Regions from separate parts of the Cytobacillus sp. C11.1 genome, predicted to be linked through region 1. Evidence: riboswitches for the same ligand, from Rfam matches in the RefSeq annotation. Region 1 holds a riboswitch; each other region holds the start of a gene.

Region 1 (5,500 bases):
AATCACCTCCTAAGTGATATCACTGTATTATATGAATGTCTCAATCAAGGCGTTTGTTTGCATGTCCGATTTTCAGCATCTATTTTAAATTGAGGATTTGAGAATCTTTACTTGAATAATAAGGAAAAATCCAAAGCTTTTCCTCACGTTTGAATAAGAGAGTCTACTGCGGTAAATTACTTACGTTCCACAGATTAAATCCTGTTTGCAAAACATGCTGCAGACCTATTGATAGTGCTTTCTTTCGGATGGCAATTAGTTGACATTCCTATCTAATAGTGCTAAATTTAAATCAGCCGTTATGCATCGTGTTATATTTTGCTAGCTGCTTCTTCAACCGTTAGGCAATGGTCTGGATGAGTAATGAACGTAAAGTTATAAGCGTGTATATGGTGAATTTACACATGGCTTTTTTGAAGCCAATAGGAGGATTTTTTCATGAAAAACGGTAAAGTAAAATGGTTCAATGCTGAAAAAGGTTTCGGATTCATCGAAGGTGAAGACGGAAACGACGTATTCGTACATTACTCTGCTATCCAATCTGAAGGTTTCAAATCTTTAGAAGAAGGCCAAGAAGTTTCTTTTGAAGTTGTTGAAGGCGCTCGTGGACCTCAAGCAGCTAACGTAACTAAACTATAATTGACAGACCCATAGAAAAGCAGCCTGGCCATTGGTCAGGCTGCTTTATTTTGCAAAGATTGCATATTAGTCCGGTTTTTACCACATCCTAAAAGAAAAAGGAAGGTGGATTTACAGGATGAATTTTGCCTGGCAATCATTACTATTAGTTTTTGCAGGAGTCTTGCTGCTGCGCATAGCAGGCAGGAAATCTATTTCGCAAATGACACTTGCCCAAACAGTTGTTATGATTTCAATTGGTTCCATCATTATTCAGCCAATTATTGAGACAAGTGTGTGGAAAACGATTGTGGCTGCAGCCATTTTTATTGGATCATTGATTTTAATGGAGTATTTGCAGTTAAAGTTTAACTTTATAGAAAAGTTTATAACCGGCAAATCCAAAATCGTAATTGAAAATGGGAAGCTTCAGCCCGCAAATATGAGAAAACTCCGATTTACTGCTGATCAATTGGAAATGAGACTGAGGACGAACGGAATTACAAAAATTTCAGATGTGAAAATGGCAACACTTGAACCTAATGGCCAGCTAGGATATGAATTAATGGATGATGCAAAGCCTTTAACAGCAGGCGAGTTTAAACGATTAATGGGCGGGATGATATTACAGTCTCCTGTGCAGCCTGCCTCGCAGCAGTCAAATGATATTTTCCAGGAACTTAAAGAAGGACATCCCCAGCCGCATTCTCAGAACCTGCACTAATTTGGAATCTTATAGATAATAAAAAATTGTTCTGGGAAGTAAAGAAGCCGCTAACTATTGGCGGCTTTTTCTTTAATCTGAGTTGGTGTTTTGCAGGCTTCTCCTCGTATCTAGTATTAATTCCTGCATTCGTAAGTGATGAAGAATGGTCATGATCACAATCCCGATACTGAACATACTGGATAAGATTGTGCTTCCAACCAAAAAACGAATTACCTTTCGATCGAACATCTTTTCACTCCTTTTTTCCTTAGTATTTCATCATAAGGAGAAAATTATTAATTTTTTGTGTAGCTTTGTCCAGGCAGGGATTTCTTATAAAAAGGCTGTGTTAAGCCAAATGTTGATTTTAGCACCCTGTTGATTGGTGTGGAGGGCTTTAGATGCCCGAAAATGTATTTGAATTTCCTTCGCGCGATATTTATTAAAGGCTGCTTATTCAAAAGCTTGCTGGAGTGCTGATCAAAGGATGAGCCCACAGGCTCAATTCCCCGAGGAGGCTCCGGACCGCGGAAAGTGGTTAACTGGATGGGAAATCAATAGAAAAATTTAAAATTACATATAAAAAAGCTTGAACTTTAATCAATTTCCTGTATAATTTTCAGACATGAGTTAGTAATAATAACTTCATAACTTTTAACTTATCAAGAGAGACGGAGGGACTGGCCCTAAGATGTCTCGGCAGCGGGCTCATATGAGCGCTGTGCCAAATCCAGCAAGCATTATGCTTGGCAGATAAGAGGGGACTGTAATATAGCAGATATCTCTTCTTGTTTGAAGAGGTCTTTTTATTATGTCATTAAAACCAATTAAGGAGAGAGGAATAGTATGAAAACAAACAAAAAAGGTAACCCGTGGGCTTTACTCCCGCTTTTGGCATTCCTTCTGATTTTTATTGGGAGCGGCCTTGTAACAGGTGATTTTAAAAAAGTTCCGATTATTGTGGCTGTGGCCATAACAGCAGGAATTGCCCTATCCATGAACAGGAAGACGCCATTTATGGAAAAGGTTGATATATTCACGAAAGGGGCAGGAAATCCCAATATTGTTTTGATGGCTATAATTTTTTTACTGGCAGGTGCATTTTCGGGAACGGCTAAAGGAATGGGGGCTGTTGATTCGACAGTCAACTTGGCATTATCCTATGTGCCGCAGAATCTGCTTATGGTTGGGATTTTTATTATCGCCTGCTTTATTTCTCTATCAATGGGCACTTCAACAGGTACAGTTGTTGCGCTTGCTCCAATAGGTGTTGCGCTGGCTGCTGAAACCGATATATCCGTAGCTTTGGCAATGGCTGCTGTTATTGGCGGTGCCATGTTTGGCGATAATCTTTCCGTGATTTCTGATACTACTATTGCAGCAGTCCGGACCCAAGGGACGAAAATGAAGGATAAGTTTCGTGTGAATTTTTTAATTGTGCTGCCTGCAGCTCTGGCAACTGCTATAATTCTAGGGTTCTTAACAGCTGGTCAGGAAAGTGCTGTAACAAGCCAGGATTATAGCTTGCTTAAAGTGGTTCCATATTTGGGGGTACTTTCTGCTGCTTTGTTAGGAATAAATGTTATTCTTGTTTTAAGCGGCGGGGTCTTGCTGGCAGGGCTGATTGGGATTGCTGACGGAAGCTACACGCTGGTTTCCTTCTTACAGATGATTGCAGAAGGGATGGCAGGAATGCAAACTCTTGCAATCATAGCTATCCTAATTGGCGGTGTTGTTGAGATTATTCGCTATAACGGGGGAATTGATTATTTGCTGCACATAGTTACAAGCAAAATAAACTCTCGAAGGGGTGCTGAATTTGGTATTGCATCGCTTGTTTCACTTACCAATCTATCTACTGCAAATAATACCATTTCAATTATCATTGCAGGCCCCCTGGCTAAAAATATAGCGGATCAATATGATATAGACCCGCGTAAATCTGCAAGTATATTAGATATTTTCTCTTGTTTCGTACAAGGATTTATTCCATATGGCGGACAGATGCTGGCTGCTTCGGGTCTCGCAGCTATTTCGCCGGTAAGCATTATGCCTTACTCCATTTATCCAATATTGATTGGAGTCACTGGTGTAATCGCCATTCTTATTAATTTCCCCAAATTAAAAGAGCGGGAAAAGGTAACGAGTAGCACAGTGAATGAATCTGCTCCGCGGGGTTAAAGGTTGTTCCAGGAGAATCATATATAATGAAGAAAGATATAAGAGCCTATTTATAGGCTCTTATTATTTTTCCTGAAAATCTATCTATAGAAAAATTTTCCTGATATAATAGGAACGAACGTTCTCTTATGTTGGTTTCCTTATTTTGCAGAAGTACTTCAATTTTTGTTTTGCTATAATGGTAACATTGTATATATTGAATCATGGTAGGAAAAGAGGGTGATTGATATGAAATTTATCCATACTGCGGATTGGCATTTAGGTAAACTGGTTCATGGGGTATACATGACAGAAGATCAGCGCCATTTTTTAAATCAATTTATTGAAGTGGTTGAAGAAGAAAAGCCGGATGCGGTTGTTATCTCTGGAGATTTATATGACCGGTCTGTACCTCCAACTGATGCTGTTGAATTATTAAATGAAATTCTTTTTAAAATAAATGTAGAACTTAAAACGCCAGTAGTAGCAATTGGCGGAAATCATGACAGCGCCGAAAGGCTTTCCTTTGGCAGTTCGTGGTACAGACAGAGCCAATTCTATTTATCAGGAAAGCTGGTAAATGATTTTAGGCCAATACATATAAAGGGTGTTAACTTTTATCTTGTACCTTATGCAGAACCAGGGATGGTCAGGCATTTGCTTGATGACGACAGAGTCCATTCACATGATGATGCCATGAAGGCGATTGTCGGGAAAATTGAAGAATCTCTGAATCCAAATGAACCCAATGTTTTAGTTGGGCATGCCTTTGTACTTGGAGGGGCGACGAGCGATTCGGAGAGGACTCTTTCTGTCGGTGGTTCAGGCTGTGTTCATTCTAATTGCTTCGATCCTTTTTCGTATACAGCACTTGGGCATTTGCATAGCCCGGATGCCATCAAACATGACAGAATCCGTTATTCTGGCTCACTTTTAAAGTATTCTTTTTCTGAGGCGAAACAGGAAAAGTCGATCTCCATTATTGAAATGAAAGAAAATGGTGATTTTGATCTTCGTACCCGATCCTTACAGCCTAAAAAAGATTTAAGAGAAATCGAAGGCCATCTAGATGAGCTGATGGATCCATCATTCTATGAAAAACAGAATCTGGATGACTATCTAAAAATCACCCTTTTGGATGAAGGAGCTTTACTGGATCCGATCAATAAGCTTAGGCAGGTATATCCAAACGTACTTCACCTTGAACGGAAGATTTCTATTACAGATATGAAGAAAAAAAGCTCCTTCATTTCTATGAAGGAAGAGAAAAAGTCAGAGCTTGAGCTTTTCAAGCAATTTTACGAGCAGATGACTACTTCCGAATTTACAAATGATAAACAACAGGCAATGACTGATGTGATTGAAAAAGTGCTGAGGGAGGAGGCGCTGAAATGAGGCCATTAAAATTAAAGATGCAAGCGTTCGGCCCTTATGCAGACAGTGAGCACATTGACTTTACAGAGCTTGGAAACCGGACGATGTTTGTTATTTCGGGAAAGACTGGTTCCGGAAAAACGACCATATTTGATGGGATCAGCTATGCGATTTACGGAAAAGCAAGTGGTGAGGACCGCAGCGGGCCAGAACTTAGAAGCCAGTTTGCCAAAAATGAAACACTGACTGAAGTTTCTCTAGAATTTACATTAAGAAATAAAACATATTACATTACCAGATCGCCTCAGCAGGAAAAGAAAAAAGAACGTGGCGATGGGACAACCACAGTGAGTGCCAAAGCAGAACTCTACATTTATGATGAAAATGGAAGGCGGCAGCTTCTTGCGGCCAATGTCAGGGATGTCGATGAAAAAATAAAGGAAATCATGATTATTGACAGCAACCAATTCAGGCAAATCCTGATGATCCCTCAGGGTGAATTCAGGAAACTTCTTACCTCGGAGAGCAAGGAAAAGGAAGTAATCCTTCAGCGGCTATTTCACACTCAGATTTATAAGCGGATTGAAGAAAAGCTTAAAGAATATGCTTCTGAGTTAAAAAGAACAGTTGAAGATCAAGTAA
Region 2 (5,500 bases), 1.1 Mb from region 1:
AAGAAAAATTAGCCCTATGGCAAGAGGCATATTCATGTGCAGTATATCATCCTTTTTGTAAGCTATATTTATGAAGTATCCATACCCCTTTCCTTGCAAATTCATTCCTGTAAGTTAGGACCAATTTGGGATTTAAGGAAAATCACTGAAAAAACAAACTAAGGACCTAAGTTATTTTTTTAAAATTCATTTCTATTGGATAATATAGGAATGGACAGGTTTGTGCACTGGTAAGGGGATGAATCGATTGAATGCGCTCTATGCTTTTGTATGATTTTTTGCTTTATGGAAATGGGGAGATTGGAGAAACTGGAGAAATTATTATCCCTCTCTGCTTTTCTTCATCTTGGGGGACTTTCTTTATTTATATTTGCTATCTGACCACTACCCAATGTGGAGATATAATCCACAGGGAATTGATGAGCAAGTCCGCCTGACCAACACTCATGTCACTTTTTCCATCATGGCCGTTAAATACCCAGCCACCATTCTCATTTTTTTATACAGATTCCCCAAAAACCGCAGCTTATTTAAGAAGATCCTTTACATTGCAGGCTGGGTTCTCCTCTATACTGTTAATGAAATCATTGACATTAAATTAAACCTGATTAAATACTCTAATGGATGGAGCTTAAAGTGGTCTATCTTTTTTAACACAATCATGTTTACCATTCTTATAGTTCACCACAAACGGCCCGTAGCAGCCTGGATCCTGTCCATCCTATTTACCATCTTCCTATGGAACCAGTTTGATGTGCCATCATCTGTCTTCCGTTAAAGAAAATTCGACAGGTACCTGGTACCCAATGGAATTTGTCGATAAAAAAACAGGCTTTTTTACTGGACTTTTTTCATTTGAGCGTTTATTTTACTATAAAAAGGCAATATTCTTTGTATGAATGATTCTTAATAAAATGGAATGGGATGGTGTTACAATGGCAGATAAGAAGAACGTGAAGGTTGCTGATAAGGATTTAAATATTGGTACGAATGTGTCATTAAACGGCCTGGTAACAGCTGTTTTTGATAATATGGTCCATGTCCAGATTGGCGCTAAGATAGTGACGGTTCATGTGAAGGATCTATACTCCGGACTAAATCAGTCTTTATTAAAAAATCAGCAGGCATAACATCCACCATCTCTATAAGTATAATGCAGGAGGGGCAGCCCATAAGCTGCTCCTCCTGTTTGTTTTTTTATGGACTTCACTTCTTATACTGGCTGCAATTCTGCCCGAATTTCAGCAAAGCCATGATCTCCAAGTATTTGATAAGCAACTGCAGTGTTATCGTCCAATGAAGCTACAGCTTCCTCTGAGGCCTTTACAATCACCGCATCCGCTGAAACTCTTCCAAGGATATCAAAGTCTTCAGGCAATTCTGCTTTGTCCGCTTTACCGAACAATGCCCAAACAGGCAAGCCCGCTTCAATCCCTTCAGCATTAAGTTCTTCAAAGACAGCTGGGAAATCATTTGTACCAAGATGAATTAAGTCCTCTACGATGGCACTCGCTGTTGGAAACATTCCCGCTCCAGGCCCTTGGAGGCTTATATTCCCTACTATATCTGCATCAATTGAAACCGCGTTTTGTACCCCTTCAACCCTGTACAAAGGATGGGACTCTCCAACCAATACAGGCTTTACTGTACATTGGACTGCACTTTTTTCCTTCTCAAGAGAAGCCACATGCTTAAACCTTAAGCCCAAAGAAGAAGCAATATTGATTTGCTCGATTGAAATATCGGTAATGCCTATCCTTATTGATTTCTCCCACTCCGGCGCTTTCCCGAATACAAGTTCACTCAGGACGACCGCTTTATAAAAAGCATCGTATCCTTCGATGTCGTTTTCAGGATCGCTTCTGCGTACCCTTTTTCCTGGGCGATTTTTAACGCCGCTTCAAATGAAAGCTTCTCTTCACGCATACTTGTTAGAATAAAATTGGAGGTGCCATTTAGGATGCCTTCAATCCTCTCAATTTTATTGGCATTAAGCAGCTGTTTGAGAGTCTGGATAATGGGAATCCCGCCTCCTACCGTTGCTTCAAAGCCCAATGAGACATTATGCTTTTTTGCCAGCACTTTTAATTCACAACCATGATGCGCAAACATTTCTTTATTTGCTGTTATCACATGGCAGCCTCTTGTAATAGCCTGACGTAAATATGTATAGCCCGGCTCCTTCCCAACAATCGCATCAATCACTACATCAAGCTTTGGAAGATCAATAATTTTTTGAAAATCATCAGTCAGAAGTACGTCCTTTTCAGGTAAAGCATGCTTATCTACATTCTTTACAAGAATGGCAGTGACTTTCACTTCTTTTCCAAGTATTGCTTTAAGCCGTCCCTGATGTTTGTTTATTGTTTCATAAACACCTTTTCCTACTGTGCCAAATCCCAAAAGCCCTACTGATATAGCTGACATAATTGCATTCCCCCTGCTTTAATAATGTGCCTTTATCAACATAAAAAACCCCTTCTGCCCATAACAGACAAGAAGGGGTTTGAATTAACGTACCATTCATTCCGCCTTCTCATCTTCGGAAATTAAATTTCCTCTGAATTTGGCACCGGGCAAATATATGCTGGTTGCCGAGGCTTCATAGGGTCAGTCCCTCCGCCTCTCTTGATAAGAAGTTTTTAAAGTATTTAAATTAATAAGATAAATCATAAACATTTAAATGAGCCGCGTCAACCACTTTTTTAAAAATAGTTTTCATAAAACGCTTTCACTTTTAATTATTCTCACTGGGGGTTTCGCAAATGATTTCAAGGAAATGCTTAAGAATCCTTGCTGTGAGTCCCCAAATGACTTTGTCCTCAAAATAGTAAAATACCTCTTCTATCTTCCGTGTTTGCCAATTATAATTCTCGCCTCCAACAATTAAGTCGAAAGGAAAATTCTCTTCAGGCTCTACCTTAAAATTCACATGGTAAGTTTCGGGCTTAACTTCCTTGAGAAACAAAAGCGGCACAGTAAAGATCTCTTCCACTTCCGCAGGATTAGGCACAATTTGGCCGGGGTTTTTAATAATGCCTGCATAAGGATATATGATTTGCCCAAAAGAAATCATGTAATCCAACGGGGAGATATCTGTGATGCTGTCTTCGCTAATCCCCAGTTCCTCTGATGTCTCACGGACAGCAGTATGTTCTTCATCCCTGTCGCCAGGATCAATTCTTCCTCCCGGAAAACATACCTCACCAGGCTGCCTCCTCATTTTAAGCGAACGCACTTCAAACAGAACATGAATTTCATCATTCATTTCAACCAGCGGAAGCAAAATGGCAAATTTCGAAAACCGCTCACTCCCTAATATAACAGGGGTTCGGACTTTCAGCTTTTTAGCCAGCTTCTCAATCTCCATATATCCACCTCCAGCAGCAAGTTCCAGATAATAGAGTGATATCACTATCATACTGTATTCACCTAGATTTATTAATTCATACGGCTTGTACCTGTTAAATATTCGGGATTCGTTTATATTTTACTTGCATGGAAAAATAGTTTCATGCAGGAAACCATGCCTGCTCAGGCTCTCGCTTAGCCGCCTAAATTAATATTTTTCGTATCGTCCTTGCTCCCTAATCTATTAATAGAGTTTCCCGAGACGCTCTTCCGGGAAAGTCAGAAAAAAACAAGACTATAGGAGTGAGAAAATATGAAGAAAAATATATTAATCGGCGGTTATGATACACAGCATGAGCTCAAAGATGCAATTGAAAGAGCAGAGTCCAACGGGTACCAGAAAGAAAACCTGGTTATTGTTTCAAAAGATGGAGCAAATCTTGAAAGCTTTGCAGACAATTATGGTGTAAACCTAAAAATTGTCGGATCCCAGGAACTGGGCAACCAGCGCTTCCTTGACTCCGTAAAAGCTCTATTTATGGGAGAAGACCCCGCAACGAGTTCGGGAATAGATCCTGATAAAAAAGACGGAACAAGATTTGATGAGCATGACTTGGATAAGTATGCCAGCATGGTTTTTGATGGAAAATATGTCTTAATTGTCGACCACTATGGCACATATCCCGCTGCCCAAAATGAAAGTCAGGCGCAGACAGAGGAACGAGCTGAAGCCTACCGGGAAAGTGCCTCGGCCCGTGAAGAGATGCTTGAGATAAAAGAAGAGCAACTGGATATTAAAAAACTGGCTGAAAAATCAGGTGATGTGGAGGTTACCAAAAAAGTTATCGAGGAACAGCAAAACGTGGATGTTCCTGTCTCACATGAAGAAGCTTTTCTTAAGCGGAGTAAACCGGCAAACACAACCGCAGACGCCCAAAAACCCATAGATGAAGAAGAAACCATCCGTGTGCCGCTGAAAGAAGAAATTCTCCATGTGGAAAAAAAACCAGTGGTGACGGAGGAGATCGTGATTGGGAAAAGAAAGGTCCAGGATACTGAGACAATCACCGAAAAAGTAAAGCATGAAGAAGTAGATATTAAGACCAGTGCTGAAATGAACGCAGATGGCCGATTAAACAGAGACAGGCCGTAAATAGTTTTTCACCCTAATATATCTCGATAATGGGTATATTCATCGATCCAGGGGGCGGCAAAAATAGAATTCTCCTGCTGGCTTAGCATTTGCAGGTATTTTCCTTGGCAGACTAGGAGTCTTTTTCAATGCCATATGGACACATTTTTTATGACCTCGATTAGGGGTCTTTTTTCTGCGAAAATAATAAAAAGAGAGGTTTCCCCCTCTTTTTTACGCATACATCTTCTTTTCATCTTCCTGTTTGAAAAAGCTCTTCATAGCGTGGAATACATCTGCTTTTTGCTTAAGGATATAATATCGGAAATCGTCATTTTTGATGTTTTTATACGCGGACATTAGGGTCGAGTGGCGGTTATACTGGTTGACCTCACCGTATCCAAACATATTGGACACTTTCATCAGGTCTTCCACAAGCTTAACACAACGGGCATTGTCAGAGGTCAGGTTATCACCGTCAGAGAAATGGAACGGATAAATATTATACTTTAGCGGGTTATATTTTGCATCAATAAGTTCAAGCGCTTTTCGGTACGCAGATGAGCAAATCGTTCCGCCGCTTTCCCCCTTGGAGAAGAAGTCCTCCTCTGAGACCACCTTTGCTTCCGTATGGTGGGCAATAAACTCAATTTCTACCGTTTCATACTTGGTTCTCAGGAATCGGGTCATCCAGAAGAAAAAGCTTCTGGCCATATACTTTTCCCATATCCCCATACTTCCGCTCGTATCCATCATAGCAAGAACAACTGCTTTTGAATCGGGCTTTACAATTTCATTCCATGTTTTGAACTTCAGATCTTCCTTATAAATGGGGTGGAATGCTGCCTTCCCGCTCATCGCATTTCTTTTAAATGCGGACATCATTGTTCGTTTCTTATCAATATTGCCCATAAGACCTGTTTTCCGGATATCGTTAAATTCAATGTTTTCCACCAGGTTTTCATCCTGCTCTTTTTTCTTCAAATTAGGCAATTCCAGCTGTTTAAAAAGTGCTTC
Region 3 (5,500 bases), 670 kb from region 1:
GTGCTTGCGAAACTGGCTGATATGGAGGAGGTGAAAAAGATGGAGGAAATGAATATTGAGAATCAGAAGGTTATCGATAACTTCTTTACAAGCGATGGAAAGCTTAAAAATATTCCAGCCCAGAGAAAGAAGAAGCTAATGGTTTTTGAGCATCTTATTAAAGGGCTGAAAATGGGGAAAAAATACGAAGAGAAAGAACTCAATGAATATATTAAACAGTATCATGAAGATTACGCCACGATACGCAGAGAATTCATTATCAATCATTATATGTACAGGGAAAAAGGAATCTACGAATTAAATCCGCCGGAAATGTGGGCAAAAATAGAAGGGTAAATAAAGCAAGGCCCTATAAAAGCTAGGGCCCTGAATATTTTATTGATAAAATTCCGGCAGGCGGTCCGTGAAGATAGGAATCATTTTACGAACTTCCTTCACCATGTCAAGGTCGACTTCAGCCACCAGGATTTCTTCTTCCTCTGAACCCTCAGCTAGAACTTCTCCCCAAGGATCTATAATCATAGAATGGCCGGCAAATACATTTTCAGGGTCAGAGCCGGCCCGGTTACAGGCAATCACATAGCATTGGTTTTCAATGGCCCGTGCAATTAAAAGTGCACGCCAATGGGCCAGCCTGGCCAATGGCCATTCAGCAACCACAAATAAAGCTTCTGCTCCTTCCGCTGTATGGGCCCGTATCCACTCCGGAAAACGGATATCATAGCAAATCATCCCTGCAAACAGTCTATTTTCCAATGTAAAAGCGCCCTTTGCTTTCCCCCCTGTTAAATAGAGATGCTCATTCATTAGCTTGAATAAATGCAGCTTGCTGTACTGGTGGATAGGTTCTCCGTTTTTATCTACGACTAAAAGAGTATTGAATACGCCTCCGGCGGTTTTATTTGCAACAGATCCACCCACTAGATGAACATGCCTGTCTTTTGCAATCCCTTTTAAAAAGGCGAGGGCTGCAGCTGCATCCTTGTCTGCTATTTCATTTAATCTGGTTAAATCATAGCCTGTTGTCCAAAGCTCTGGAAGCACGATAACATCAGGGTTTGATTTTAACGCCTTTTCAATCATTGCTTCGGCTGCTTTAAAATTCTCTTTTGGTTTGCCAAACACAATATCCATTTGCAAACAAGCAATCTTTAATTTCATGAAAATCCCCCTCAAACATTTAATTCTCTTTTACTTATGTTAAAATTAGTCCGATAGATAACAATTTTCAAAATTTTACTTTACAACTTATCATTTAAGTTATATCATTTGTGACTATATTTTCAATCTTTTTTTTAAGCAGGTGAAAAACTTTGATTAATTATCCTCATTCTGATTTGCTGAAAAGTTTGCCGAAGCAATTTTTCGCATCTTTAGTATCAAAGGTTGGGAAGCAACTTGAACAAGGCCATGATGTGATCAATCTTGGGCAAGGAAATCCCGATCAGCCTACTCCCGGCCATATTGTTAAAAAGCTCCAAAGTGCAGCCGAAAAGCCAGTAAATCACAGATACTCACCTTTTCAGGGATTTCCCTATTTGAAAAAGGCTGCTGCTGATTTTTATAAAAGAGAATATGAGGTTGATGTAGACCCGGAAACGGAGGTAGCCATATTGTTTGGAGGAAAGGCTGGCCTGGTTGAGATACCTCAATGCCTGTTAAACCCTGGCGATAATGTTCTTGTGCCAGATCCCGGTTATCCGGATTATTGGTCAGGTGTAGCGCTGGCAAAAGCAGAAATGGTGACAATGCCGTTACGGGAGGAAAATGGCTTTTTGCCTCTTTATAGCGAGCTTACAGACGAAAAGCTGAATGCTGCCAAACTCATGTTCCTCAATTATCCAAACAATCCCACTGGAGCCGTGGCCAGTGAGAAGTTTTTCCAGGAAACAGTTGAGCTTGGCAAAAAACATGGAATTTGCATTATTCACGATTTTGCCTATGGCGGCATTGGCTTTGAGGGCAAGAAGCCGGTCAGTTTTCTGCAAGCAAAGGGGGCAAAAGAGGTAGGAATTGAAATTTATACACTTTCAAAAACGTATAATATGGCAGGATGGAGAATTGGTTTTGCGGTTGGAAATGCGAGCGTCATTTCTGCCTTGAACCTTTTGCAGGATCATCTATATGTAAGCTTGTTCGGAGCTGTCCAGGAAGCTGCGGCAGCTGCGTTGACTGAATCACAGGAATGTGTCAAAGAACTGAATGCCCTTTACGAAAGAAGACGAAATATATTCATTTCAGGCCTCCAGGAAATAGGATGGAATGTTAAAGCACCTGAAGGCTCCTTCTTTGCCTGGTTAAAAATTCCTATAGGTTTTACATCCGAGGAATTTGCTGATTATTTGCTTGAAAAAGCCCATATTGCCGTTGCGCCTGGCATAGGGTTTGGACAATATGGAGAAGGATATGTTCGTGTTGGCCTGCTGACTTCAGAAGAAAGGCTTAAAGAAGCAGTAGACCGAATTAGGGCATTAAATTTATTTTAAACTTTCCTATCTTAAAGTTATTCTTGTTATAGCACTGGTAGATTGGAGCGGAAGGTACGAGAATCCAGCGGGAAAAGCGTACCAAGGGGAGCACCCCTAGGCGAGGAACGCCGAGGAGACTCCCGGAATCCCGCGGTCGCTGAGTGCCTGTAGCGGAATCAATACTCATGGTTGAAAAACCCCTATTTATTTCTGATAATCTATTGACAAAAGTTTTTTACCCTGTCATAATCCTAAGTAAATTTTAATTCAAAATTAACTAAATATTAATTTCGTTTTCTTATCAAGAGCAGGCGGAGGGACTAGCCCTATGAAGCCCGGCAACCGACTTACCAGTAAGCACGGTGCTAATTCTTGCAGCTTATTAAAGCTGATAGATAAGAAGATGTTAGTTCAAGCTGCTAACCTCTTCTTATTTGAAGAGGTTTTTTTATTGCCCGGTTTTGCCGAAATGAAAGGAAGAAAATATATGAGTGAAATTATCGCAACTTATCTAATCCATGATGCAAAACATAATCCTGAGAAAAAAGCAGAGGAAATCGCATTAGGCCTTACGGTCGGTTCATGGACTCATTTACCTGAACTGGAAAAGAATCAGCTCCGTAAGCATAAAGGCAGAGTTGTTTCGGTTGAAGGCCTTTTAACAGAGGAAGGCAGCAAGGAAACGGCCGCCATTATCAAAATCGCTTATCCAACTGCTAATTTCAGTCCGGATTTGCCAGCCATTTTAACAACAGTCTTTGGAAAGCTATCACTGGACGGAAAGATTAAGTTAATAGATTTACAGTTTTCCGATGAGATCAAAACCTTTTTCCCTGGCCCTCGGTTCGGCATTGAAGGATTAAGAGAAAAGCTGAATGTCCACAGCAGGCCGCTGCTGATGAGCATCTTTAAAGGTGTTCTAGGCAAGGATATGAATTTTTTAACTTCACAGTTGAGGGAACAAGCACTTGGCGGCATCGATATTGTGAAAGATGATGAAATTTTGTTTGAAAATGAACTCACCCCTTTTGAAGAAAGGATTATGGAAGGGAAAAAGGTACTTGGCCAGGTTTTTGAAGATACCGGTCATCGCACACTTTATGCAGTGAATTTAACAGGCAGGACCTTTGATTTGAAAGAGAAAGCCAGAAAAGCAGCAAGCCTTGGTGCGGACCTCCTCCTGTTTAATGTTTTTGCATATGGACTGGATGTTCTGCAGGAGTTAAGAGAAGATGACGGGGTTGGGCTGCCGATTATGGCACATCCTGCTGTCAGCGGTGCCCTGTCTGCTTCAAGCATCTATGGAATTTCTTACTCTCTGCTTCTGGGCAAGCTTCTGAGATATGCAGGAGCAGATTTATCGCTTTTCCCTTCACCATATGGTTCAGTGGCACTTGAAAAGGAGCAGGCGATTTCGATAGGACAATCATTAACATCCGAAGATTTCTGCAAAAAGACCTTTCCAGTACCATCAGCAGGCATTCATCCAGGCCTGGTGCCGCTGCTTTACCATGACTTTGGAACGGACAGTGTGATCAATGCGGGCGGGGGAGTACATGGGCATCCGAATGGTGCAAAAGGCGGCGGCTTAGCCTTCCGCCAAGCGATTGATTTAACTTTAAAAGGAATTTCATTATCAGAATCTCCTTCAGATTATCCAGAACTAAAAAAGGCGATAGATTTATGGGGACATACAGAGGTGAAAGCTAAAAATGCCTAATATAGCTGTTTTTTGTGATTTTGACGGGACCATTACGGAAAAAGATAACATCATTAACGTTATGAAAGAATTTGCCCCGCCTGAATGGGAGGAGATAAAGAATAAAATATTGTCACAGCAAATTTCAATTCAGGAAGGAGTAGGGAAGATGTTTTCCCTCCTTCCAAGCAGCCTTAAGGAAGACATTATAAAATTCACACTGGAAAATGGCAAGGTAAGAGCTGGCTTTCAGGAATTTGTGGATTATTTGAAAAAAGAAAATATACCACTTTATATTGTCAGTGGCGGAATTGACTTTTTTGTGGAGCCAGTCTTAGAAAAATATGGCCCGTTTGATGCTGTTTATTGCAATGGTTCAGATTTTAGCGGCGAAACAATCAAAATTTTATGGCCCCATAGCTGTGATGATGAATGTAATAACAGTTGCGGCTGCTGCAAGCCATCCATTATGAGAAAACTTAAGGCTGGAGATACCTATAAAATTGTCATAGGGGATTCTGTTACCGATCTGGAGGCTGCAAAGCAGGCAGATTTAGTTATTGCAAGAGATTTGCTGCAAGAGAAAAGCAAAGAAATGAATCTTAATTATCACGAATTTGAAACGTTTTATGAGTGCATTGAAATTTTGAAAAATGTAAATGGGGTGAGCGTATGAGTTTAGTGGAAGAAAAATGGCAAGAGCTTGCTGAAATAAAAGATGAATTAGCTGAAAGAGACTGGTTTATGGGGACTAGCGGCAATTTGGCGATCAAGGTCTCCGATAGCCCCATACAATTCCTTGTAACAGCAAGCGGGAAGGATAAAAGGAAAAGGACAAAGGAGGATTTCCTCCTCGTTGATGAATTTGGGCGCCCTGTTGGGGAGACCCATCTAAAGCCTTCTGCGGAAACGCTATTACATGTGGAGATTTACCGGAAAACGAACGCAGGGTGCAGCCTTCACGTCCATACTATTGACAATAATGTTATATCGGAAATTTATGGGGACCAGGAGGCAGTCACATTCAAAGGGCAAGAACTTATTAAGGCATTTGATAAATGGGAGGAGGATGCTGTTCTTCGGATTCCGATTATTCCGAATCATGCGCATATTCCGACGCTCGCCAAATGTTTTTCCTCCCATATCAGTGAAGATACAGGTGCTGTGTTAATTAGAAACCATGGAATTACCGTTTGGGGAAAAACATCTTTTGAAGCAAAAAAAGTACTCGAAGCTTCTGAGTTTTTATTCCGTTATCAGTTAAGGCTGCTGGAACATAAGCCTTATCAGTTATTTAAAGTAGTGTAATAACTTTAAAATAAAGCCAAAAAAC

Evidence for each region. A riboswitch is a leader RNA that binds a small molecule or an ion and turns the genes downstream of it on or off. The one in region 1 is predicted to bind S-adenosylmethionine.
Region 2: it holds a riboswitch for S-adenosylmethionine, as region 1 does, so the genes downstream of both, AC3ZVC_RS24760 (homoserine dehydrogenase) here and AC3ZVC_RS19175 (Na+/H+ antiporter NhaC family protein) in region 1, are expected to answer to the same signal.
Region 3: it holds a riboswitch for S-adenosylmethionine, as region 1 does, so the genes downstream of both, AC3ZVC_RS22380 (2,3-diketo-5-methylthiopentyl-1-phosphate enolase) here and AC3ZVC_RS19175 (Na+/H+ antiporter NhaC family protein) in region 1, are expected to answer to the same signal.

What each region holds. Positions count from the first base shown of each region.
Region 1 is NZ_CM176935.1:3,851,567-3,857,066, reverse strand. It holds gene AC3ZVC_RS19190 (cold-shock protein) at 439-639, shown strand; gene AC3ZVC_RS19185 (DUF421 domain-containing protein) at 758-1,342, shown strand; gene AC3ZVC_RS19180 (hypothetical protein) at 1,415-1,573, opposite strand; SAM riboswitch class I at 1,981-2,084, shown strand; gene AC3ZVC_RS19175 (Na+/H+ antiporter NhaC family protein) at 2,171-3,505, shown strand; gene AC3ZVC_RS19170 (exonuclease SbcCD subunit D) at 3,734-4,879, shown strand; gene AC3ZVC_RS19165 (AAA family ATPase) at 4,876-5,500, shown strand, end outside.
Region 2 is NZ_CM176935.1:4,971,944-4,977,443, forward strand. It holds gene AC3ZVC_RS24745 (cation:proton antiporter) at 1-36, opposite strand, end outside; partial or broken gene AC3ZVC_RS24750 (CBO0543 family protein) at 314-778, shown strand; gene AC3ZVC_RS24755 (hypothetical protein) at 936-1,130, shown strand; partial or broken gene AC3ZVC_RS24760 (homoserine dehydrogenase) at 1,214-2,427, opposite strand; SAM riboswitch class I at 2,534-2,638, opposite strand; gene AC3ZVC_RS24765 (NUDIX hydrolase) at 2,738-3,370, opposite strand; gene AC3ZVC_RS24770 (YsnF/AvaK domain-containing protein) at 3,665-4,504, shown strand; gene yhbH (sporulation protein YhbH) at 4,718-5,500, opposite strand, start outside.
Region 3 is NZ_CM176935.1:4,523,523-4,529,022, reverse strand. It holds gene AC3ZVC_RS22395 (DUF2087 domain-containing protein) at 1-336, shown strand, start outside; gene AC3ZVC_RS22390 (carbon-nitrogen family hydrolase) at 376-1,161, opposite strand; gene AC3ZVC_RS22385 (pyridoxal phosphate-dependent aminotransferase) at 1,314-2,486, shown strand; SAM riboswitch class I at 2,764-2,870, shown strand; gene AC3ZVC_RS22380 (2,3-diketo-5-methylthiopentyl-1-phosphate enolase) at 2,956-4,188, shown strand; gene AC3ZVC_RS22375 (2-hydroxy-3-keto-5-methylthiopentenyl-1-phosphate phosphatase) at 4,181-4,843, shown strand; gene AC3ZVC_RS22370 (methylthioribulose 1-phosphate dehydratase) at 4,840-5,475, shown strand.